3 regions of the Nocardioides maradonensis genome follow, and region 2 is predicted to be linked to each of the others. Evidence: predicted binding sites of a transcription regulator. Region 2 holds the regulator's gene; each other region holds the start of a gene.
What was found. The regulator LexA, encoded in region 2, represses DNA repair genes until DNA is damaged. The targets are predictions, from matches to a motif close to TCGAACANNTGTTCGA.
Positions count from the first base shown of each region.

Region 1: ACYVAQ_RS05895 (HNH endonuclease signature motif containing protein) is a predicted target of LexA. The motif match lies at 1,393-1,408, and genes of this name have one in related genera.
Region 3: ACYVAQ_RS22830 (HNH endonuclease signature motif containing protein) is a predicted target of LexA. The motif match lies at 6,287-6,302, and genes of this name have one in related genera.

Region 1 covers NZ_BAAHAZ010000004.1:134,285-141,648, reverse strand. The annotation lists gene ACYVAQ_RS05905 (tyrosine-protein kinase domain-containing protein) at 1-673, shown strand, start outside; gene ACYVAQ_RS05900 (PqqD family protein) at 678-1,004, shown strand; gene ACYVAQ_RS05895 (HNH endonuclease signature motif containing protein) at 1,446-2,753, shown strand; gene ACYVAQ_RS05890 (DUF4012 domain-containing protein) at 2,765-4,225, opposite strand; gene ACYVAQ_RS05885 (hypothetical protein) at 4,510-4,926, opposite strand; gene ygfZ (CAF17-like 4Fe-4S cluster assembly/insertion protein YgfZ) at 5,057-6,040, opposite strand; gene ACYVAQ_RS05875 (Fur family transcriptional regulator) at 6,037-6,462, opposite strand; gene ACYVAQ_RS05870 (heme-binding beta-barrel domain-containing protein) at 6,455-6,949, opposite strand; gene ACYVAQ_RS05865 (glycoside hydrolase family 16 protein) at 6,989-7,364, opposite strand, start outside.
Region 2 covers NZ_BAAHAZ010000010.1:187,706-195,069, forward strand. The annotation lists gene hflX (GTPase HflX) at 1-8, shown strand, start outside; gene ACYVAQ_RS14025 (ATP-dependent DNA helicase) at 55-2,043, shown strand; gene ACYVAQ_RS14030 (MXAN_6640 family putative metalloprotease) at 2,040-3,704, opposite strand; gene ACYVAQ_RS14035 (MXAN_6640 family putative metalloprotease) at 3,790-5,490, opposite strand; gene lexA (transcriptional repressor LexA) at 5,556-6,278, opposite strand; gene ACYVAQ_RS14045 (LysM peptidoglycan-binding domain-containing protein) at 6,513-6,848, shown strand.
Region 3 covers NZ_BAAHAZ010000028.1:30,127-37,490, forward strand. The annotation lists gene ACYVAQ_RS22790 (exodeoxyribonuclease VII small subunit) at 1-28, opposite strand, end outside; gene xseA (exodeoxyribonuclease VII large subunit) at 21-1,259, opposite strand; gene truA (tRNA pseudouridine(38-40) synthase TruA) at 1,303-2,130, shown strand; gene ACYVAQ_RS22805 (class I SAM-dependent methyltransferase) at 2,123-2,722, shown strand; gene ACYVAQ_RS22810 (maleylpyruvate isomerase family mycothiol-dependent enzyme) at 2,712-3,371, opposite strand; gene ACYVAQ_RS22815 (ABC1 kinase family protein) at 3,380-4,723, opposite strand; gene ACYVAQ_RS22820 (sulfite exporter TauE/SafE family protein) at 4,770-5,537, shown strand; gene ACYVAQ_RS22825 (pyridoxamine 5'-phosphate oxidase) at 5,534-5,920, shown strand; gene ACYVAQ_RS22830 (HNH endonuclease signature motif containing protein) at 6,351-7,364, shown strand, end outside.

The sequences.
Region 1 (7,364 bases), on a different contig from region 2:
CGACGACCCGATCCGCTCGATCGTCGTCTCGAGCGCGCGTGCCGGCGACGGCAAGTCCACCGTGGCGGCGAACCTCGCTGCCGCACTCGACTCGACCGGCGCTCCCGTGGTGCTGATCGACGGCGACCTCCGCCGTCCCTCGGCAGCGGCCGCCTTCGGCGTCGACGCGACCGGCCCTGGACTCACCTCGGTGCTCGCGGGCCTGGTGCCGCTCGAGGACGCACTGCAGCGGCCCGAGGGGTTCCGCAACCTCCGGGTCCTCTCCGCCGGGCCTCCGGCGCCGATCCCGAGCGAGCTGCTCGGGTCGAAGGCGATGCGCACGCTCATCGAGAAGCTGCGCGGCGAGGGGTACGTCGTCATCGACGCCCCGCCGCTGTTGCCCGTGACCGACGCGGCCGTGCTGAGCGTCGCCGTCGACGGCGCGCTGCTGGTGGTCTCCTCCGGCAAGACGCTCGACACCGAGATCGACCACGCCGTCAGCTCCATCGAGGCCGTCCACAGCAAGGTCCTCGGCCTGGTCCTGAACCGCGTCAACCGACGCGGTGGCATCGGCGGCTACGGCTACGGCTACCTGTACGACGGGTACATCAAGGACGACTCCGACGGGCAGGGCGGTCCCGCGAGGAAGCCCGCCCGTCGCCTGGGCGGCCGACGCGCGAAGTCCCGCGCCTGAGCCCGTGGGCTCCCGGGTCCTCGCCGTCAAGGCCGCCGTCGCGGTCTCGATGACCGGCGACCGGGTGACCCTGCTCGACCTGGACCGGCTCGAGCTGCCTCCGCTGGTGCTGGAGGGATCGGCGGCCTCGGTGTGGCGGGCGATCGACGGGGTGTCGTCGGTCGACGCGATCTGCGACGACCTCGCCGACGCCTACGAGCTGCCGGTCTCGACGATCTCGGCTGATGTCGTCGCGCTGCTGGAGGATCTCGTGGGGCGGGGACTGTTGGTCGAGGTGGGGGACTCGGGCTCCGCGTCCGACTCCGGCTCTGACCCGGGTGCTGACGGGTAGGTGCCTTCGGGGAGTCACAGGCTCTCGGGGTGCTCGACGGCGGCCGCACCTTAGCCCGCCGTCCCCCGACCGCAAGGATGCTCGCTGCGCTCGCCCCGCTGCGCGGCGCCTGCGGCGTCCTTGCGGTCGGGTCCCTGACGGCGGGCAGAACGGCGCGGAGTCGGCACGGGCTTCGCCCGCGCCGCCGCTACGCGGCCGCTCGACCCGGGCACGCGTGTCACGCCGGGGTCTCGACAGGCTCGACCACCTACCCGGGCTCGACCACCTACCCGGGCTCGACCACCTACCCGGGGCTCAGCCACCCACACAGGCGCCACCACCGACCTGCGGTCCCTGCAATTGTGGGTCTGACCTGGGGAAATGTCCGAAATTTCGGTGGTGATTCTGTTCGAACAGGTGTACACTGGAGGCAGTTGATCGACCTGTCTCGGAGGGCTCGTCATGACCACGATCTCGGTGTCTTCGCACCCGGTCGTGGCCTGCGCGCACGAGTTGGAGTACAGGCTGCACGCCGTGGCCGGCGTACCTGTCCACCTGCTCGGGGTGGCTGAGAAGGAGGACGCTCTCCGCACCCTCGCCCGGGTCAAGGCGGAGGCGCTCGAGCTCGAGCTGCGGATCCTCGCGAGCGCGACGGACGTGGCTGCCGAGCACGGCGCACGCGATGCGGGCGCCTGGCTGGCGCACGCCACGAACATCAACCACTACACCGCCCGCGCGGAGCTCCGGCTGGCCCAGGCGCTGGAGCAGCACCCGCTGACCGCCGACGCGATGCGCGAGGGCCGGGTGAACGAGCGGCAGGCGCAGGTGATCATCCGGGCGATCGACGTCCTGTCCGACGAGGTCGACGGACCCACGCGGGTCCGGTGCGAGCGCGACCTGGTCGCGATGGCGAGCACCCTGGATCCGCACCAGCTCGAGATCATGGGCAGGAAGATCCTCGAGGTCGCGGCTCCTTGCCAGGCAGAGGAAGAGCTGGGTCGGCTGCTGGAGCGCGAGGAGCAGGCCGCCGTCGACGGGTGCTCGGTCAAGGTCCGCCGGCTCGGCAACGGCGTCGCTCGGATCACCGCCCTGATCCCGGACGCGATCGCCTCCCGGCTGACGACGTACCTGGACGCGCACACCAATCCGCGGGTCTCGACAGGCTCGACCAACTACAAGGGCTCGACCAACTACGGGGGCTCGACAGGCTCGACCAGCTACGGGGGCTCGACCAGCTACGGGGGCTCGAGCAGCTACCTGGGGGTGCGCCGAGCCCGCGGTGAGGCGTTCCTGATGCTCCTTGAGCAGCTCGATCCCGCCGGTCTCCCCGACCACGGCGGGGACGCCACGGCCGTCGTGGTGACTATCCCGTTCGAGACGCTGACCAGCGCCCTGGGCTCCGCCACCCTCGACGACGGCACCCTGATCTCCGCATCCGAGGCGCGGCGGCTGGCGTGCAACGCCCGCGTGCTGCCGGCTGTGCTCGGCGGGAAGGGCGAGGTGCTCGACCTGGGCCGCGCCCGGCGCCTCCACTCCCCCGCACAGCGCAGGGCGATGCGGCTGCGCGACAAAGGATGCCGCGCCGAAGGGTGCTCGGTGCCGGTCGCGTGGACGGAGGCCCACCACCTCAAGCCCTGGTCCGAGGGCGGGCCGACCACCGTCGACGACGGCGTGTTGTTCTGCGGCCACCACCACCGGCGCGCGCACGACAGCAGGTACCGGATGGCCAGGCTGCCGTCCGGCGACTGGCGGTTCCACCGGCGGACGTAGGCCGGCTCGGGTCAGCAGGCGGAGGCGAGCGTCGTGACGCTCGGCTGCTCCTCGATCGACGGCGTGGTCGTGACGACGGCGCCGCCGCGCTGGCCCGCGCCCGCACTCATCGTCCATCCCACGTGGACCTGCTGGCCGGGGTCGAGCTGGAGGAAGGTCATGCCGACCTGGCGGCCGTCCTGGTCGACGGTCTCCAGGTGCGACTTGCGGCCGTCGATCGTGAAGCCGGACAGGCTGCCGCCTGTCGGGGCGAAGATGCGCAGGGCGACCAGCTGGGAGCCGGGCTGGATGCCGTACACCCCACCACCGGTGATGTACGCCGGCAGCCGGGCCGCGTCCTTCGGGGCGGTCGAGCTCAGGGTGGCCTGGCCGGTGAGCTGCTGGGTGCCGCCGGTGCACGAGGTCGGGCTGACCTGGACGGCGGAGCGCAGGTAGTACGACATCTTGGCGCCGGTGGTGTCGTTCAGGGTGACGGCGACGCGGGGCCGGTCGTCGTCGGTCGGCGGGTCGAGCTCGCCGGCGATCGCCGTGCCGGACAGGTCCTGCTGCTGGGCGTCGTCGAACAGGTGCACCGCCAGGCGGCGCTCGGAGGTGGCGCGGGACAGCGCCGACATCAGCGCCTTCGGCGACCCGGCGCCGTCGGTGAACCGCTGGAAGGCCGTCGCCGCCACGCCCGCGAAGAAGAGGTCCTGCTGGGCCGGGTCGGGCAGCCGCAGGTAGGTCCGGTGCAGGAGCTCGTCGACCACGTCGGCTCCGGTCAGGTGGACGCCCGCCACATCGATCGGGCCTGTCGCGTCCAGCAGGTAGGCCATCGTGACGGTGTCGACCATCACGACGCCGTCGAGCCTGGTGGCGGGGAAGCGCTGCTCGGAGCGCGCCCGCATCAGCGCCGCCGCACGCGGGACGTCCGGGGTCATCGTCATGTCCCGGAAGTCGGTGCCGAGCAGGCTCGAGTAGAGCGTCCTCTCCGGCTTGGTCAGCGGCAGCGCCGGCTTCGCGGTCTGGCCGAACGAGGCGCCGGAAGCCTCGCGGACGATGCTGAGGTGGCCGTCGCGCGCACGGAGGTAGACGACGACACCGGGCAGACCGCCCGTCCCGCGCACCTCCGCGTTGTTCTCCAGCGCGAGCAGGTACGTACGCGGCCGCCGGTCACCGAGCAGGGTCGGCAGCAGCGTGGTCGCCCGGTCCGCCGAGGCGAGCGCGGTCGCCGCGCTGTGCACGTCGTCGCGGAACTCGGTGAACCTGGCGGCGAGCGGACCGACGTACCCGCTGCTGTCCTGGGCGGACAACTCCTGGTCCGCCCGTGCGAAGGAGGCCTGGGCCTGTGCGACGGGACGCCGCAGCGCCCGGAAGGCCTCGAGGTCGATCGCACCGTTCTTCGGCAGCAGGCCGTCCACCCGGTGCGAGACCGCGACCAGCGGCTCGATGCCCTGGCCGGCGAGGTCGTCCAGGACCCGGCTGGTGACCCGCACCCCGTCGGCGTCGTCGCCGAAGAAGGGCAGCGCGGTGAGGATCGACCAGGTGGTCCCGGACGTACGCGACGAGGCCTGGCTCGCGGTGCCCCGCAGTGCCGCGAGGTCGCGCTCCAGCGCCGCCGTGTCCCGGGCCTCGACGTCGCTGCGGACGGCCTTGGCCTGGTGGACCGCGGCGTTCAGCTCACGCTCGACCTGCCACGCCTGCCATCCCGCCCAGACCCCGAAGAGGACGACCAGTGCCCCGATACCTCCGCCGGCGAGGCGGAGGGCACGTCGACGGGTCAGCGAACGACGACCTTGCGCGTCGCGCTCGACGCGGTGAACACGCTCGAGCCGCCGGTGTAGCGGACCGTGCAGGTCCAGGTGGCGCGGAAGCTCAGGACCGGACCGGAGACCAGGACCCGGCCGCCGCGGTAGCCGCGCTGCGGACCGTTGAGCGTGCGCACACCACCCTTGGCCAGCGGGCGGGTGCACGTCATCCGCAGGTTGCCGGCCTTGACGGTGGCGTTGCCGGAGACGGGCTCGACCCGCACCCACATGTCAGGGCGCGAACCCTTCGGGATGTCGGTCCGGGCGGACAGGATGACGACCTTGGTCGGGACCGCACCCGGGTAGGGCGCCGCCTGAGCGGACTGGACGGTCCCGAGCCCCGTCATCGCCACGACCGCGGCGACAACAGCCAGCGCCAGCTTCTTCATCAGATCCCCTCACAGCACGTGTCCGAGCCAGCAGCCCCTTCTGCTCCCAGCGGGTGCCAGGGTTTCACGGCGCGTCGGAGCCGCGCTGGGGAATCCGGCAAAAAGCCGTCCGGTTCGCGTGACGTGGATCTCAGCGCCGGAAGTGCAGCCCGACCTCGGGGTCGACGAGAACCTCCTGGGCGGCCGGGAGCCCGTCCACCTCGAGCTGGACGTCGACAGGCGTGTTCCGCTTGAGCAGGCCGAGCGCGATCGGCCCCAGCTCGTGGTGGCGGGCGCTCGACCCGACCCGACCGATCGGCCTCGGTCCGTCGGCGCTGATGTCGGCGCCGACCGTGGGCAGCCGGTTCTCCGAGCCGTCCAGGTGCAGCAGCGTCAACCGCCGCGGCGGCCGGCCGAGGTTGTTGACCCGGGCGACGGTCTCCTGGCCGCGGTAGCACCCCTTGTCCAGGTGCACCGCGGACCAGGGCTGGCCGGGCAGCAGGCCGATCTCGTTCGGGATCGTGCGCTCGTCGGTGTCGATGCCGAAGCGCGGCTCGCCCCGCTCGATCCGCAGCGCCTCGAAGGCCCACAGCCCGGCGGCCGGCCCCGCCGCCTCGGCGTACGCCGGGAGCTGGTCGCGCGGCACCAGGTCGTAGCGACCGGGTCTCGATACGCCGCCTCGTTCCTCGGCGGCTGCTCGACCACCGGAAGGTCGCCAGCAGACCGCCTTCTCGGCCGTCACGTCGGCGACCTCGACGCGCATCATGAACCGCATCCGGTCCAGGAACTCGATGAGCGCCGCGCCCCTGCCGGGCTCGGTGTGCGCCACGAACGCCTCACCGTCGTCGACCCCGGTGAAGGCGTGCTCGATGTGCCCCTGCGGGCTGAGCACCAGCGCGTTCACCCCCACCCCTGGCTCCAGCCCCTCGAACACCTGGGTGGTCAGCGAGTGCAGCCAGGTGAGGCGGTCGGGACCGGAGACCGTGAGGACGTCGCGGTGGGACAGGTCGACGAACCCCTCGCCCGCGGCGAGCGCGCGCTGCTCGCCGTACAGGCTGCCGTAGTGGGCCGCGACGCCGGCGTCGATGCCGTCACCGGCCACCGCGCCGGGCAGCGAGAGCAGCGGCGAGCTCATGACGCGGCTCCGCAGTCGTCGCACAGGCCGAAGACGGTGAGGTGTCCCATGTCAGGTGTGAACGCATGGCGGCTGCGAAGTGTTTCCACGAACGGCGCCGCATCCTCGGCGTCGACCGAGATGACCTTGTGGCAGCCCCGGCAGACCAGGTGGAAGTGGGTGTGCCCCCGCGTCGAGTGGTACGTCGGAGCCCGGTCACTCAGGTGCGCATGCCGGACCAGGCCGAGCTCCTCGAGGACCTCCAGCGTCCGGTAGACCGTCGAGGCGTTGACCGCCGACGCCGTGGACTGCACGTGCGCGAGCACCTCGTCGGGGGTCGCGTGGCCGAGCTCGTCGACAGCGGCGAGGATCAGCTCGCGCTGCGGCGTGAGGCGGTAGCCCTTCTCGCGAAGGGTCGCCCGCCAGTCGCCGGAACTAGGCACGCTTGAGCCTCGCCCAGAGGTGGGGCTGCAGCTCCTGTCCCATCGCCTGCATGTCGTAGGCGTAGAGCAGGTCGCCCTCGACGTTGCCGTACATCCGGTGACCGGCCTCGACCGGCTTGGCGCTCTCGGTGTAGCCGACGCCCGCGGTGTGCAGCTCGACCTTGCCGTTCTCGGCCTTGCCGTACCAGATCTCGGTGATGCCGGTGTTGTGGGTCAGCACCAGCTCGAGGTTGCCCTCGGGACGGGCCCGCAGGAACCCGGTCTCCAGGTGGGAGTCGCGGATCTTCTCGCCGTTCTCGTCGGTCAGCCAGGCGCGGGCGAAGTAGTGGAAGAACGGGCGCCCGTCGTGGGTGAAGATGAGCTCCTCGCCGTACTCGAACGCGTCGATCGTCGGGTAGTCACCGTGCCCGTTGCCGCGCCAGGTGCCCAGCATCCAGGCGATCGGCGCGCAGTCGGGGTGCAGGTTGTCCGGAAGCTCGAAGACCACGCCCGCAGTCTAGTGGCTCCGGTTGCGCGGCCTCGGTGCTCAGGACCTCGCCCGCCGGTGCGGGTGGTGGCGGACGATGGCGGTGCCGACGGCCGGCTTGGGCTGGCTCGACACTCCCCCGGCCGGCGGCGTCCACGACCAGGCGCGGACCCAGTCGACGTCCATCGTGTTGACGTCGGGGGTCTCCGGCGTCGTCGCGTTGGGAGCGCCGTCGAACGCCTGCGACAGCACGATGTTGAACGGCTGGTCGAACGGCTCCGACCCGACGAGCTTGGAGGTCGGGATCCAGGAGTACTGCCAGCACATCGTGCCGTCGAGGTAGAAGTACATCCGCGTCGTCGTCCACGCGACCGCGTAGCGGTGGAAGTCCTCGGGCGTCGCGGTGGTGCAGGTGGCGCCCGAGCTGTAGCCGAAG
Region 2 (7,364 bases):
CCGTCTGAGACGAGCCCCCGCCGAACCGTCGGACCCGTCACCTATTGTTCTCGGGTGCCTGATCCCGAGAGTCCCGTCCGTTCGGTGCTCGCGGCCGCGGTGGAGGCGCTCGGCGGTCAGCCGCGCGAGGGCCAGGCGGCGATGGCGGAGGCGGTCGGCACGGCGCTGAAGGGCCACCAGCACCTCCTCGTCCAGGCCGGCACCGGCACCGGAAAGTCGCTGGGCTACCTGGTGCCCAGCCTGCTCCACGACGACCGGGTGGTCGTGGCCACCGCGACGCTCGCGCTGCAGCACCAGCTCGTCGAGCGTGACCTGCCCCGGCTGGTCGAGGCGGTCGGCACGATGCCCGGGGTCGACGCCAGCTTCGCGGTGCTCAAGGGCCGGTCCAACTACGCCTGCCTGCACCGCGTCCGCGAGGGCGCACCCGACGACCAGGGCGAGCTGATCCAGGCCGAGGCCGCGCTGGGCGCCCTGGGCAAGAAGGTCATGGAGCTCCGTGAGTGGGCCGAGGGCGAGTCCGAGTCCGGGGCCAGCGGCGAGCGCGACAACGCCCCGCGCCACACCGACAAGGAGTGGCGCCAGGTCAGCGTGTCCGCCCGTGAGTGCCTCGGCGCGACCCGCTGCCCGTTCGGCGAGGAGTGCTTCGCGGAGCGTGCGAAGGAGAAGGCGCAGAAGTCGCACCTCGTCGTCACCAACCACTCGTTGCTCGCGATCGACGCCATCGAGGGCATCCCCATGCTCCCGGAGTACGACGCCGTCATCGTCGACGAGGCGCACGAGCTCGTCGCCCGGGTGACCCAGGCGTCCACCGCGGAGCTGTGGGCGGCCGAGGTGGACCGGGCCGCGAAGCGCGCCGTCAAGCACGTCGAGGGCGAGGCCGCCCACGACCTGTCCGACGCCGCCGACACGCTGCGCGCGGCCCTGGGCGAGACCGACGCGGGCCGTATCGAGACCCTGCCCGAGGAGCTCGCCGATGCGCTGGCGCTGGTCCGCGACGCCGCGCGCGCCTGCATCTCGGCCTTCCCGCGTGCCGAGGCGGGCAGCGATCCCGACGCCGGGCTGGCCCAGGCGAAGGCCGGCGTGCAGGATGTCTTCGGCATCACCGAGCGCATGGCCGCCGCGTCCGAGGCAGACGTGCTGTGGCTCGCCGAGGGCACCGACCGGATCCCGCCCCGGCTCTGCATCGCGCCCCTGCAGGTGTGGGGCCAGCTGCGCGACAAGCTGCTCGCCGAGAAGACCGCGATCCTCACCTCGGCCACGCTGATGCTCGGCGGCGACTTCACCACCATCGCCACGTCGGTGGGCCTCAAACCGTCCGAGCGGGTGGAGGCCTCCGCCGCCCCCGCCGCTCGCAAGGAAGGCGTCGAACCGTGGGTCGGCCTCGACGTCGGCAGCCCCTTCGACTACCCCAAGCAGGGCATCCTGTACGTCGCCAAGCACCTGCCGCCGCCCGGCCGGGACGGGCTCGGAGCCTCCCAGCTCGACGAGATCGTGGACCTGATCGACAAGGCCGACGGCCGCACCCTCGGCCTGTTCTCGAGCCGGCGGGCCGCCGAGGCCGCCGCCGAGCACGTCCGCACCAAGCTGCCGCACCTGACCACGCTGGCGCAGGGCGACGCGCAGCTGCCCGAGCTGGCCCGGCAGTTCGTCGAGGACCCGCACACCTGCCTGTTCGGCACCCTCGGGCTGTGGCAGGGCCTCGACGTCCCCGGAGACACCTGCCAGCTGGTGATCATCGACCGGATCCCGTTCCCGAGGCCCGACGACCCGCTGATGAGCGCGCGGCAGAAGGCCGCCGACAAGGCGGGTGGCAACGGCTTCATGCAGGTCGCCGCGACGCACTCGGCACTGCTGCTGGCCCAGGGCGCGGGTCGGTTGATCCGCACCCACACCGACCGCGGCGTGGTCGCCGTACTGGATCCACGGCTGGCGACGGCGCGGTACGGCGGGTTCCTCAAGGCCAGCCTGCCGCCGATGTGGTCGACGACCGACCCGACGGTGGCGAGGCAGGCGCTCGCCCGCCTCGCCGCCGCTGCGCGCTAGCTCGAGACCGCGTCCAGGGTGGCCGCCGGGTTGTCGTCCTGCGAGGTGCCCTGGCAGGTGTACATCCAGAAGCCGGTGGTCCGGTTCCAGCACGTGTAGCGGGTGCCGGCGTTGATCAGCGACACCTCGACCCACGCGACGGTCGCCGGGTCGAAGGCCACCGAGCGCGCCGTGGGGCCGGCCGGGACGACGTCACGGGAGTACTTGCCGTCCTTGGTGTGCACCACGATCGCCGCCTCGACGTCGGAGCCGGTGTTCCCGCCGACGGTGAGAGCGAGGTGGGTCGCCCCGTCGCCCGGCAGGAAGCGCCACGTGGCGGCGCTGAGGTGCGGGAGGCTCGGCGCCCAGTGCTTGCTGGAGCCGCCCAGCAGGCTGCCGGGCGCGAGGGTGCTGGAGCCCGCCAGCTTCGACCCGATGTAGGCGTTGCCCTCGTGGTACCAGGCGCCCGGCCGCCGGTTGGCCACCACGAACCGGCCGAGCTCCTTGTCGAGGCTGGTGCCGCGCTCGAGCAGCGTCTTCTTGATCGCCGCGACCGAGTAGCCGCTCTTGCCGACCGACAGCTGCCAGACCCGGCGTACCAGCGTCGGCAGGATGCCCTGCTTGGTGGGGTAGCGCTCGGTCAGCCACCGGAAGAAGATCCAGGTGCCGTACTGGTGCAGGTAGGCGTTGTTGCCGCTGGCGTTGGAGTACGCGTCCAGGCTGACCGACGGCTTGCCCATCGGGCCGTACGGCAGGTAGCCCCGGTTGTCGTTGATCTTCGTGTAGAGCTCGTCCTCGGCCCAGGTCGCCGTGGCCTCCATCATCCAGGAGTCCTCGTCGAAGTCGTAGGCGAACTGCACGGCGTGGAAGTACTCGTGCGCCGCCGTGACCTCCATGTTCTGCTGCGGCGTGTGGTACGGGAACTCGCTGCGGCTGTAGTTGTTGTCGAGCACGCAGTACGCCGAGACGGCGGGGTGGTTCGTCCCGGAGGCGTCGAACGCCAGCTTCGGGTCGTCGGAGGTGCAGTAGCCGTAGAGGCCCTTGGAGCCGATGTTGCCCAGGTAGATGTCGCGCCGCGAGTCGCCGCCCAGGTGACCGTCGCCGCGGGTCGAGCGGTAGCCGGCATTGCGGTAGACGCTGTCGATGTGGGTCAGCTGCTTGAGAGTGAACTCCACCATGTCCGGTACGCCGTTGTGCGCCTTGCCCGGCCAGCGGCCCGACGCGCCGTTGTCCTCGGGGTCCACGCCGTTGGTGTTGTCGCGCCGCGGACCTGAACCCTGCTTGACGTAGTGCACGCAGATGCGCGAGTTGCACAGCTCGTAGCGGGTCGCGCTCGACCGGTAGCAGGCGTAGTCGCCGGGGCAGCTCGAGCCGCTCGCGGTCGGACGGGCGAAGAAGCGCTCGGCCTCACGACGCTGGCTCGGCGGCAGCGCCGCCTTGGTCTCGGCCAGGTTGCGCAGCGCGATGGTGGCGTCGCCGCGGACCGCCGTGGTGGTCGCGGTGAAGATCTTCTGCACCCGGTCCAGCGCGTGCTCGGCGCGGTGCAGCAGGGCCTGTGGACTGGGATCCGTCGCGTGGCTCTGGGTCGGTGCGGCCTGTGCTCCTGGGGAGACCAGGGCCAGCGAGCCGGCGAGCGTGATGGCGAGGAGAAGCCCGAGAACTGTCCTGCTGCTGCGACGCATGGAACCTTCGACTTTCGAGTGACCGGACACGACACGTACCCGACGACCATACGTGGTCATCGGGTGGCCGCCCGAAGTCGCGGTCTCAGGCCTGGTACGCCGTGGCCCGCACGACGTCCGGGGTGCCGTCGTCCTGGCCGCGGGGCGCGTAGCAGCTGTAGAAGACGGTGGAGAGCGTCGGTGGGAAACAGCTGGTGAACCGTCCCGAGGCATTGACGACCTCGATCTCGACGCTCGCGACCTCGGCCGATCCGAAGTGGAGGCTGAGCGTCGCGTCGCCCTTCGGGGAGAGCGTGATCAGGCGCGAGGACGTGCCGCCGTCCTTCCTCGTGATCCAGAGCGTCGCGGCCCCGCCGCGGCCCGTGGGCGGCAGGTCCAGGTGCACGCGGAGGTGCCAGGCGCGGCTCATCCCGGGCTTCGGGCTGAGCCGCAGCACGCGGTAGCTGAGGTGCTTGAGCGTGAAGCGGGTGACGACGTCCTTGGACCCGGGACCCACGTGGGCCGAGGCCCCCACCGGGGCGGTCGGGTAGTGGTTCGCCCGCGCCTCGCTGAAGTATGCCGTCGGGTGGCGGGCCGCGAGGTCGAACCTGCTGACCGCGGTCGTCAGGCTGATCCCGTGCGAGGCGAGCGCCTTCTTCAACCCGTAGATCGACACGTAACCCGGGGCGTTCGGGTTGGCGTCCGTGTTGGCGTCGAGCTTGCGCCAGATCTGCAGCATCAGGAGCGGGAGACCACCGCTCTGCTCGGTGACCAGCCGCTCGGTGAGGAACCGGAAGAAGATCCACGTGCCGTACCAGTGCAGGCCGGTCACGGTCCTGCGTTCCGTGCCGTAGTCGAGGGGCAGATCGGGCCGGGTGATCGGGCTCATCGCCAGGTACTGCACGTTGTCGTTGATGTCGGTGTAGAGCTCGTCCTCCGCCCAGGTGGCGGTGGCCTCCATGATCCAGTGGTCCTGGAAGAAGTTGTAGCTGAACTGCACCGCGTGGAAGAACTCGTGCGCCGCGGTCACCTCGAGGTTCTCCAGCGGCGTGTGGAACGGGTACTCCGCATGGGCGTAGTTGTTGTCGAGCACGCAGTACGCCGATCCGGCGAACTCGGTGTTCAGGGCGGGGTCGTCGCTCGTGCAGAAGCCGTAGAGGCTGTACCGGGAGAGCTCGCCGAGGTAGATGTCGGTCCTGGCGTCGCCGCCGTTGTCGGGGCTCGACAGGTCGCCGAGCGGCATCCGGTAGCCGGCCGCGGCGTACGTCGTCCAGACGTGCTCCATCGTGGCGAGCACCGAGTCGACGTAGTCGGGCGTGGTGTTCGTGTCCGCGTCCGCGGGGTCGACGCCGTTGGTGGTGTCGTTGTGGCCGCCCGGATCGCCGGAGGCCAGGTCGTAGTGCACGCAGAGCGGGAGGGTGGCGCTGCACTCCTCGTGCTGGGTGCCGGTGTAGACGACCGGGAAGTCCGGGTCGTGGTCGGAGGGGCCCGGCCGGGCGAGGATCCGGTCGGCCTGCCGGCGCTCGGCGGGGGAGAGCGTCGGGTACGCCGCCCGCAGGTCGCGCAGCAGCATGGTGGCGTCCTCGTGCTGCTGCGCCTGACGCGACGGGACCCGGGTGCCGTGGAACAGCAGGTCGGCGCGGGAGAGGGCGTCGGTTGCCTGCGCGTGGGTCATCCTCGGCCGCGCGTGGCCGGCGGCGATGGGCGTGGCGTGCGCCGACTCGCCGACGCCGGTGGCACCGAGGCCGGCGAGCGTCGCGGCGAGGACGAGGGAAAGGACGCGCGCCCGGCCGGAGGTGCGGATCACCTGCTGAATCTAGGGGATGCACACCTCCGCCCGGACCCGGCGCGGAGTAAAGATTGGGGCCTTCGTCAGACCTTGCGGAGCACCGCGGTGACCTTGCCCAGGATCGTGGCGTGGGTGCCGTCGATCGGGTCGAAGGCCGGGTTGTGCGGCAGCAGCCAGACCTTGCCGTCCTTGCGCTGGAAGGTCTTCACCGTGGCCTCGCCGTCGATCATGGCGGCGACGATCTCGCCGTTCTCGGCGGTGGCCTGCTGCCGGATGACGACGTAGTCGCCGTTGCAGATGGCGGCGTCGATCATCGACTCACCGCTGACCTCCAGCAGGAAGAGCTGGCCGTCGCCGACGAGCTGGCGGGGCAGCGGGAACACGTCCTCGACCCGCTCCTCGGCGAGGATCGGGCCACCGGCGGCGATGCGGCCGACGAGCGGCACGTTGCTGGGCTCGGGTGCGGCGTCGTTGATCGAGGTCTCGTCGTACGACGTCTCCGCCATGCTCGAGATCGGCTTGCGCTTCATCAGCGTCTCGGGGAGGAACACCTCGATGGCGCGGGGGAGGTGCGGGTCGCGGCGTACGAACCCCTTGGCCTCCAGCTGGCGGAGCTGGTGGGCGACGCTCGAGGTGCTCGTCAGGCCGACGGCCTCGCCGATCTCGCGCATGCTCGGCGGGTAGCCACGCTTGTCGATGGCCTTCTTGATCGTGGTCAGGATCCGCTGCTGGCGCGGGGTGAGGCCCGTGCCGTCGGGCGGACCGTCGGGAAGCTCACTCACGGGGCGAACAGCCTTCTTGGTCATGGATCGAACGTAACGCCGATCACCGTGGATCTCAAACAGGTGTTCGATGCGGCGTGTCGCGACACGCCGTCGAACACGCGTGCGACGAAATGCCGCGGTTGTGTCGAATGCGTGTTCTATGCTCGTCCATGTGTTCGATCGAACGTCTGATCGAAGCCAGGCCGAGAAGTTGTGTCGGCGGCCTCGGTCAGGGTGAGCGGACACGGACCAGCATCCACTTCCCCGGAGGCCACCATGAGCACGATCAGCTTCAGCCCCGCGTACGTCTCCCGCCCGCAGGTGCGGCTCACCCGCCGCGGCCGGCTCGTCGTCTTCGCGCTCAGCCTGCTGGCGGTGCTCGCCGTCGGCCTCGTGGTCGCCTCCGCCTCCGCCGCGGGCAGCCACTCCGGCACGCCCGACGTGCACGTGGTGACGGTCCAGCCCGGCGACACGCTCTGGGACATCGCGAGCGAGGCGGCCTCGGCGACCGGCACGCAGACCGGTGACATGGTGCAGCGCCTCGAGGACCTCAACCCGATCGAGGACGGCATGGTCTACGTCGGCCAGGAGATCCGCGTCCCGAACTCCTGAGGCGCACGCAGTCTCGTCCGTCGCCTCGACCCCGGCGGACGTAGGGGAAGACGAGGGGCCCGATCCGCATCCGGATCGGGCCCCTCGCGCTGTCCACAGGGTGCGTGGTGAGGCTGGTCGGGCGGGTCGGGTTCGGCGTACGTTCAGGGCAATCCGCCTCGGGAGGGTCCATGAAGCACGTCGTCCTCGCTGTCCTGCTGGTGCTGCTGGTCGGGTGCGGGGGAGACCCGCAGCCCCACTTCTCCAGCGCCCCGCCGACCCTCGTCCCGACCACGACAGCGCCCGCGGTGGAGACGCCGCAGGCGTTCCTGCGGCGGTGGGTGCACGCGATGGACACGATGGAGCGAACGGGGAAGCCTGCTCCATGGGAAGCGCTCAACCTCCGCTCCTGCAAGGACTGTGCGACGGTTGCTGCGACAGTGCGCGGTGTCTATGCCGGCGGCTATCACGTGGCCGGATCTCGCTCGCGTGTGAAATCGGTTGTCCACCTGCGCGGCGGGATCTGGCAGGCCCGCG
Region 3 (7,364 bases), on a different contig from region 2:
CCTCGTAGCTCGGTCGCTCGTCAGTCATCGGTCTCTCCCTCGATCTGCTCGATGCGGTCGGTGGTGGCGTGGATGCGGCCGTCGGCGACCCGCACGCTGATCGGCGCCCCGGCCTCGACACCGGCCACGCTGGTGACGACATGCCCGTCGGCATCCTGCAGCACGGCGTACCCCCGCTGCAGGGTGGCCAGCGGCGACAGGGCTCGGGCGCGGGCCCGCTGGTGGCCGATGTCGTCGGCGGCGCGATCGAGGCGGTGGGCGAGCGTGCGCCGCATGCGGTCGCGCACGGCGACCAGCTCGTCCTCGCGGGCAGCCAGCAGGTTGCGCGGGTCGGCGAGCGCCGGCCGGGACCGGATCGCGTCGAGGCGGGCCTGCTCGCCGGCGAGCATCCCCGCGACGCTGCGCCGGATCCGCTCGCGGGCCTGGCCGATGCCGTGCAGCTCCTGGACGACGTCGGGCACGATCCGCTTCGCGGCGTCGGTCGGGGTCGAGGCGCGCAGGTCGGCGACCAGGTCGAGCAGCGGGGTGTCGGGCTCGTGGCCGATCGCCGACACGACCGGGGTCCGGGCCGCGAAGACCGCCCGCACCAACCCCTCGTCGGAGAACGGCAGCAGGTCCTCCACGGAGCCGCCGCCGCGCGCGATCACGATGACGTCGACCTCGGGGTGGGCGTCGAGGCGCCCCAGCGCCTCGATCACCTCGGCGGCGGAGCGCTGGCCCTGCATGGCGGCGTACGCCGTCTCGAAGGTCACCCCGGGCCAGCGGCGGGTGGTGTTCTCGACGACGTCCTTCTCGGCGGCCGAGCCCGGCGCGGTGATCAGGCCGATCCGGTTCGGAAGGAAGGGCAGCCGGCGCTTCCGCTCCTGCGCGAACAGGCCCTCGGCGGCGAGCAGCTGGCGGCGGCGCTCGAGCCGGGCGAGCAGCTCGCCGAGACCGACCATCCGGATCGTCCGCGCCTGCAGGGAGAGGGTGCCGCGGTTGGCGTAGTACGACGGCTTCGCCTGGATCACCACGCTCGCGCCCTCGGTCAGCGGCGTCTCGAGGCCGTCGAAGAGCACCCGCGAGCAGGTCACCGGCACGGAGATGTCCGCGATCGAGTCGCGCAGCGTCATGAAGACCGTGCTCAGGCCCGGCCGGCGGCTGATCTGCGCCACCTGGCCCTCGACCCACACGACACCGAGCCGGTCGATCCAGCCGGAGATCGCGTTCGCGATCTGCCGGACCGGGGCCGGCTGCTCGGCGGAGGTCTCCAGGGCCACGGCGTTGACCTTAGACGGAGCCGCCGACCGATAGCCTCAGGGCGTGCGCGTCCGGATCGACCTTGCCTACGACGGCACCGACTTCAAGGGCTGGGCGGCCCAGCCGTTGCTGCGCACGGTGCAGGGCGAGCTCGTCGCGGCGCTCGAGACGGTGCTGCGCGTCGCCCCGGGCACGATCCGGGTGACCTGCGCGGGCCGCACCGACTCCGGCGTCCACGCGCGGGGGCAGGTCGCGCACTGCGACCTGCCTGCCTCGGTCGATGAGGGCACCGTCGAGCGGCTGGCGCGCCGCCTGAACGGCGTACTCCCCGGGGACCTGCGGATCCACCGCCTCGCCCCGGCGCCCGGGGGGTTCGACGCGCGCTTCGCGGCGCTGTGGCGGCGCTACGCCTACCGGATCGCGGACGCGCCCGAGCTCGTCGACCCGCTCCGGCGCCGGTACGTCGTCGCGTGGCCGCGCCCCCTCGACGTCGACGCCATGAACGCGGCGGCCGCCCGGCTGGTCGGCCTCAACGACTTCGCCGCCTTCTGCAAGCAGCGCGAGGGCGCCACCACGATCCGCACGTTGGAGGAGCTGTCCTGGTCGCGCGACGCCGACGGCGTTCTGGTCGGCCACGTCCGCGCCGACGCGTTCTGCCACTCGATGGTGCGGGCGCTGGTGGGCTGCCTGGTGGCGGTCGGTGAGGGCCGTCGCGACGCCGACTGGGCCGCGGCGATCCTCGCCGGGCGGCGGCGCGATCCCGAGGTCAAGGTGATGCATGCGCACGGGCTGACGCTCGAGGAGGTCGGGTACCCGGCCGACGCCGAGCTTGCGCTGCGGGTCGAGCAGACGTCGGCCAAGCGCCGATCCGAAGAGGTGGACGGTGACTGAGGACCACTACTTCTCCGCGGACCCCGCTGCCCCCTTCCAGCGGGCTTCCGTGGCGGCCTCGGTCTGGGGGCACTCGCTCACGTTGGTGAGCGGGTCTGGTGTGTTCGCCCAGGGCCGCGTCGACATCGGTACGTCGGTCCTGTTCCGCGAGACCGACCCGCCCGCGGGCGGCCGGATCCTCGACCTCGGGTGTGGGTACGGCGTGATCGGGCTGGCGTGCGCGGTCGCGGCCCCGTCAGCGGTCGTGACCGGCGTCGACGTCAACCGCCGCGCGCTGCTGCTCGCCCGCGAGAACGCCGCCTCGCTCGGCGTGGAGGACCGCTTCTCGGCGTACGAGCCCGCGGAGGTGCCGGCCGACGCGACCTTCGACGAGATCTGGTCCAACCCGCCGATCCGGATCGGCAAGGAGGCCCTGCACGAGCTGCTGCTCACCTGGCTGCCGCGTCTCGTGCCCGGCGGCCGGGCGGTCATGGTCGTCGGCAAGAACCTCGGCGCCGACTCGCTGCAGCGGTGGCTCGTCGACCAGGGCTACCCGACCGAGCGGATCGCGAGCGCCAAGGGGTTCCGGGTGCTGGAGACCGTCAGGGCGTGACGGCCGAGTCGCCGAGCAGCGCGGCGACGGCCGGATCCGTCGCAGGGATCCGCTTCCACAGCGCCAGCAGCAGCTCGGCCGCCGTGCCGGTGAGCTCGACCGGGTCGCCCTCGCCGAAATCGACGGTTGTGTCGACGTCGGTGGCCGACAGCACCAGCCTGCGCGTGAGCGGCTCGGTGCGGGCGAGGCGGACCTGGCGCGGGTAGAACACAGTCGCGACCTCGTCGACGCCGTCCCAGGCGAGCTCGGGTCGCGGCTGCCAGAGCTCCGCCCGGCCGGTGGCGAGCCGGGCGTCGTACAGGTGGACCAGGGTCTCGTGGACCTGGCGACGCTGCCAGAAGCCGACGACCTTGTCCGGTCCGAAGGTCCACGCCGGCGTGCTGGGATCGACGTCCAGCACCGTGATGAGGCCGTGGGCCGCCTCGCGGTAGGCGGCCGCCAGCTGATCCGGAGGAACCGGCTCGGAGGTCCCGGCGGGGTTGCCTTCGGTCACGGCGTGCGCGGCCCAGAGGTGCACCTCGCGCAGGTGGTTGCCGAGGTCGGCCAGCGTCCAGCCGGGGCAGCTGGGCACCGGCGCGTCGAGGTCGCCCTTCTCCAGCTCGGCCGCGAACGCGTCGGTCAGCGTGGTCAGCTCGGCGATCCAGTCCATGGCGCCGATCATGGCAGCGGCGGGGGCCGGAAGTCCGGCAGGAACTCCTGCATGATCGCCCGGAACGGCGCCTCCGCCTCGAGCTGGCTGAGCACGCCGACGCCTCCGAGCCAGGTCCGGTGGATCAGCACGTACGACGGCGGCAGGTTCAGCTTGATGCTCACCGTGTACGCCGGGTCTCGCGGGTTGTTCAGGCGCTGGAACTGCTCGCGCATCCACTCCCGGCTGAACCGGAACCGCTCGACCAGCGTGGGGTCGACGAACGGCGCGAGGTAGTCCATGAGCAGCTGCGGCTCGATCCGGATCCGGTCCTTGAGGAAGCCCTCCTCGCGCAGCCCGGCGATGAGGTGGTCGCCGTCGCCCGCCGCGCAGAGCGTGATCAGCCGGCCCATCGGCGCCGGCAGGCCGCGCTGCGGCAGCCGCGCCACCGCGCCGAAGTCGAGCACTCCGATCCGGCCGAGCCCACCGTCGGAAGCAGGCACGATGCGGAAGTTGCCCGGGTGCGGGTCGGCGTGCAGCAGATCGGTGCGCGCGGGCCCGGAGAACAGGAAGCGGGTGAAGATCTCGCCGTAGTGGTCGCGCTCCTCGGCGGTGCCGTCCGCGATGATCGCGGCCAGCGAGCTGGTGGAGTCGAGCCACTCGGTGACGAGGACCCGCGGGCCGACGGCGACCACGTCGGGCACGACGATGTGCGGGTCGTCGCGGAACGCCTCCGCGAACTGGCGCTGAGCGTCGGCCTCCAGCTCGTAGTCGAGCTCCTCCTGGGCGCGGGCCTGCACCTCCTCGACGAGCGGCTTCATGTCGACGCCCGGGATCAGCGGCCCGATCGCCCGCGCCGCGCGGGCCAGCGTGCGCAGGTCGGCCATGAGTGCGTCCCCCGCGTTGGGGTACTGCACCTTCACGGCGACCCGCCGCCCGTCGTACCAGCGACCCTCGTGGACCTGGCCGATGGACGCCGCGGCGGTGGGGGCGCCGTCCAGCCAGACCAGCTTGGTCTGCCAGTCCTCACCGAGGTCCTCGGCGAGGATGTCGCGCACGGTCTGGGTCGGCATCGGCGGCGCGGAGTCCTGGAGGCGGGTCAGCTGTTCGCGGTACGGCGCCGCCATCTCCTCCGGCAGCGCCGACTCGAGGACCGACAGCGCCTGGCCGAACTTCATGGCCCCGCCCTTGAGCTCGCCGAGCGTGCGGAACAGCTGCTCGGCCGTCCGTTGCTGGATCTCACTCATCACCGCCTCGGCCGGCGCACCGCCGAGGCGCCGCCCGAAGCCGACCGCGGTCCGTCCGGCGTGCGCGAGCGGCAGGGCCGCCAGACGTGCGGTACGGGCGGCTGCCTTGCGGGGGAGGTCGGCCATGTCCCCATTCTGACGGGCGGTCCGTGACGGTGCAGGATGTTTCGCGATGCCCGATCCCTCCGTCCTGCTGCTGCTCGCGCTCGCCGCGTTGGCGGCCGGGTTCGTCGACGCCGTCGTGGGCGGCGGCGGTCTCGTGCAGCTGCCGGCGTTGCTGCTGGGCCTTCCCGGGATGGCGCCGGTGCACGTCCTGGCGACCAACAAGCTGGCCTCGGTGTGCGGCACCTCGGTCGCGTCGGCGACGTACTACCGGCGGGTCCGGCCCGACCCCCGCACCTTCGGACCGCTGATGGCGTGCGCCCTCGTCGGTGCGCTGGGTGGCGCCGTCATCGCGTCCCACCTGCCCGCGTCGGTGTTCCAACCGGTGGTGCTGGTGGTCCTGGTCGTCGTCGGTCTGTACGTCGTCCTCCGGCCGACGTTCGGGGCCGTCACCGTGCTGCGCTTCTCCGGGCATCGGCACGTGCTCGCGGCGATGGGCGTGGGTCTGGTGATCGGCGTGTACGACGGCGCCCTCGGCCCCGGCACCGGCAGCTTCTTCGTGATCACCCTGGTCGGCCTGCTCGGCTACGACTTCCTCGAGGCCTCGGCGAAGGCGCGTCTCGCGAACTGGGCCACCAACATCGGTGCCCTGCTGCTCTTCGTGCCCTCGGGTGCGGTGCTGTGGAGGCTGGGGATCGTGATGGGTGTGTGCAACCTGGCCGGTGGCTACCTGGGTGCTCGGGTGGCGGTCTCGCGCGGCTCCCGGTTCGTGCGGGTCTTCTTCATCCTCGTCGTGTCTTGCTTCATCGTGCGGATCGGGTGGAGCGTGTTCGGGTGAGCATCAAGGTGGACCTGGACGAGATGGCTCGGCTCGTCGGCGAGCGGGGGAGCGGCTACCTGCTGACCACCTCCTCGCCGGCGGTCAAGGTGGTGACGGTGGATCCGGTCGTCTTCGACGGGGTGGTGCGGGTGGTCGGTCCGGGCGGCGGAACTTTGGCCAACGTCGACGCCAACCCGGTGGTCACCCTGGTCTTCCCGCCGACCGAGGTCCACGGCTACACGCTGCTGGTCGACGGCTCGGCGGTGGTGGCGGGTACGGACGTGGTGATCACCCCCTCGGCGGCCGTCCTCCACCGTCCCGCTTCCCACGCGGACGGGCCGCTGCCTCCGGACGGGTGCGGGCACGACTGCGCCCCGGTCGCGTCGTCGTCGGCTGAGTAGCCGCGAGGGCCGGCTGCCCGGTCGTTGGTTGAGTAGCCGCGAGCGCCAGCCGCCCGGTCGTTGGTTGAGTAGCCGCGAGGGCCGGCCGCCCGGTCGTTGGTTGAGTAGCCGCGAGCGCCAGCGAGCGGCGTATCGAAACCAACCCTCGCTTCCTGCGGGGTCGGTGCTTGGCGGCCGCACCGTAGCCGCCCGGCACCCCGCGTCAAGGACGCCTTCGGCGCCGCTGCGCGGTCGCTTCGCGATCCTTGACCCGGGGTCCCGACCGGGCGGCAGGACGGCGCGGAGTCGGCACGGGCTTCGCCCGCGCCGCCGCTCCGCGGCCGCCACAAAACATGCCCTGACCTGCGAAGATACTGGTGGAAACGCTCGATAATCTGTTCGATTCTTGGTATCATCGAGGTAGTTGACCAGCTTCATCTCGGGAGTCTCGATGACCGCGGAACAGGTGCCCTGCCACCCGATCCTCCGCTGCGCCCGCACCCTCGAAACCGAGCTCCATGCCGTCGCCGAGATGCCGGCCGACTACCTGCGCACCCGCGACAAGGAAGAAGCCTTGCTGACCCTGGCGCGGGTCAAGGCCGAGACCGCCGAGCTCGAGCTGCGGCTGCTCGCAGCAGCTGGTGATGTGGCCGAGGAGCACGCCGCCCGCGACGCCGGCACCTGGTACGCCCACGCCACCCACATCACCGCGACCACCGCCCGTGCCGACCTCCACCTGGCCCGCGACCTCCAGGCCCATCCCCTGACCGCTGCTGCGCTGCGGGCTGGGGACGTGAACGTTCCTCGGGCGCGGGTGATCATCCGCGCGATCGACAAGCTCTCCGACGAGGTCGACGACCTCACCAAGACCCGTGCCGAGAAGCACCTCATCAAGCTCGCGGCTACCTACGACCCCCGCGACCTGCGGGTGCTCGGCGCCAAGATCCTGGAAGTGGTCGCGCCTGACGTGGCGGAGGCCGAGCTCGGCAAGGCACTGGAGCGCGAGGAGCAGGTCGCACGGGACAAGTGCAGCGTGAAGCTGCAACGCCGTGGCGACGGGACCACGAAGATCACCGCCCTGGTCCCCGACTCCATCGCCGAACGGCTCACCACCTACCTCGACGCCGAGGACTCACCCCGCGTCACCAAGTCCAGGTCCCGTGGTGAGGCGTTCTGCCGACTCCTCGAAGTGCTCGACCCGAACCGACTGCCCGACCACGGCGGCGACGCCACCACCGTGATCGTGACCATCCCGTTCGACGCGCTGAAGAACGATCTCGGCTCCGCGATGCTCGGCACCACGGTCATCTCGGCGAGCGAGGCACGGCGGCTGGCCTGCACCGCGAAGATCGTCCCCGCCGTACTCGGCGGGAAGTCCGAACCCCTCGACCTCGGCCGGGCCCAACGCTTCTACACCGCGGCCCAGCGCAAGGCCATGCGGCTGCGCGACGGCAGGTGCCGCGCC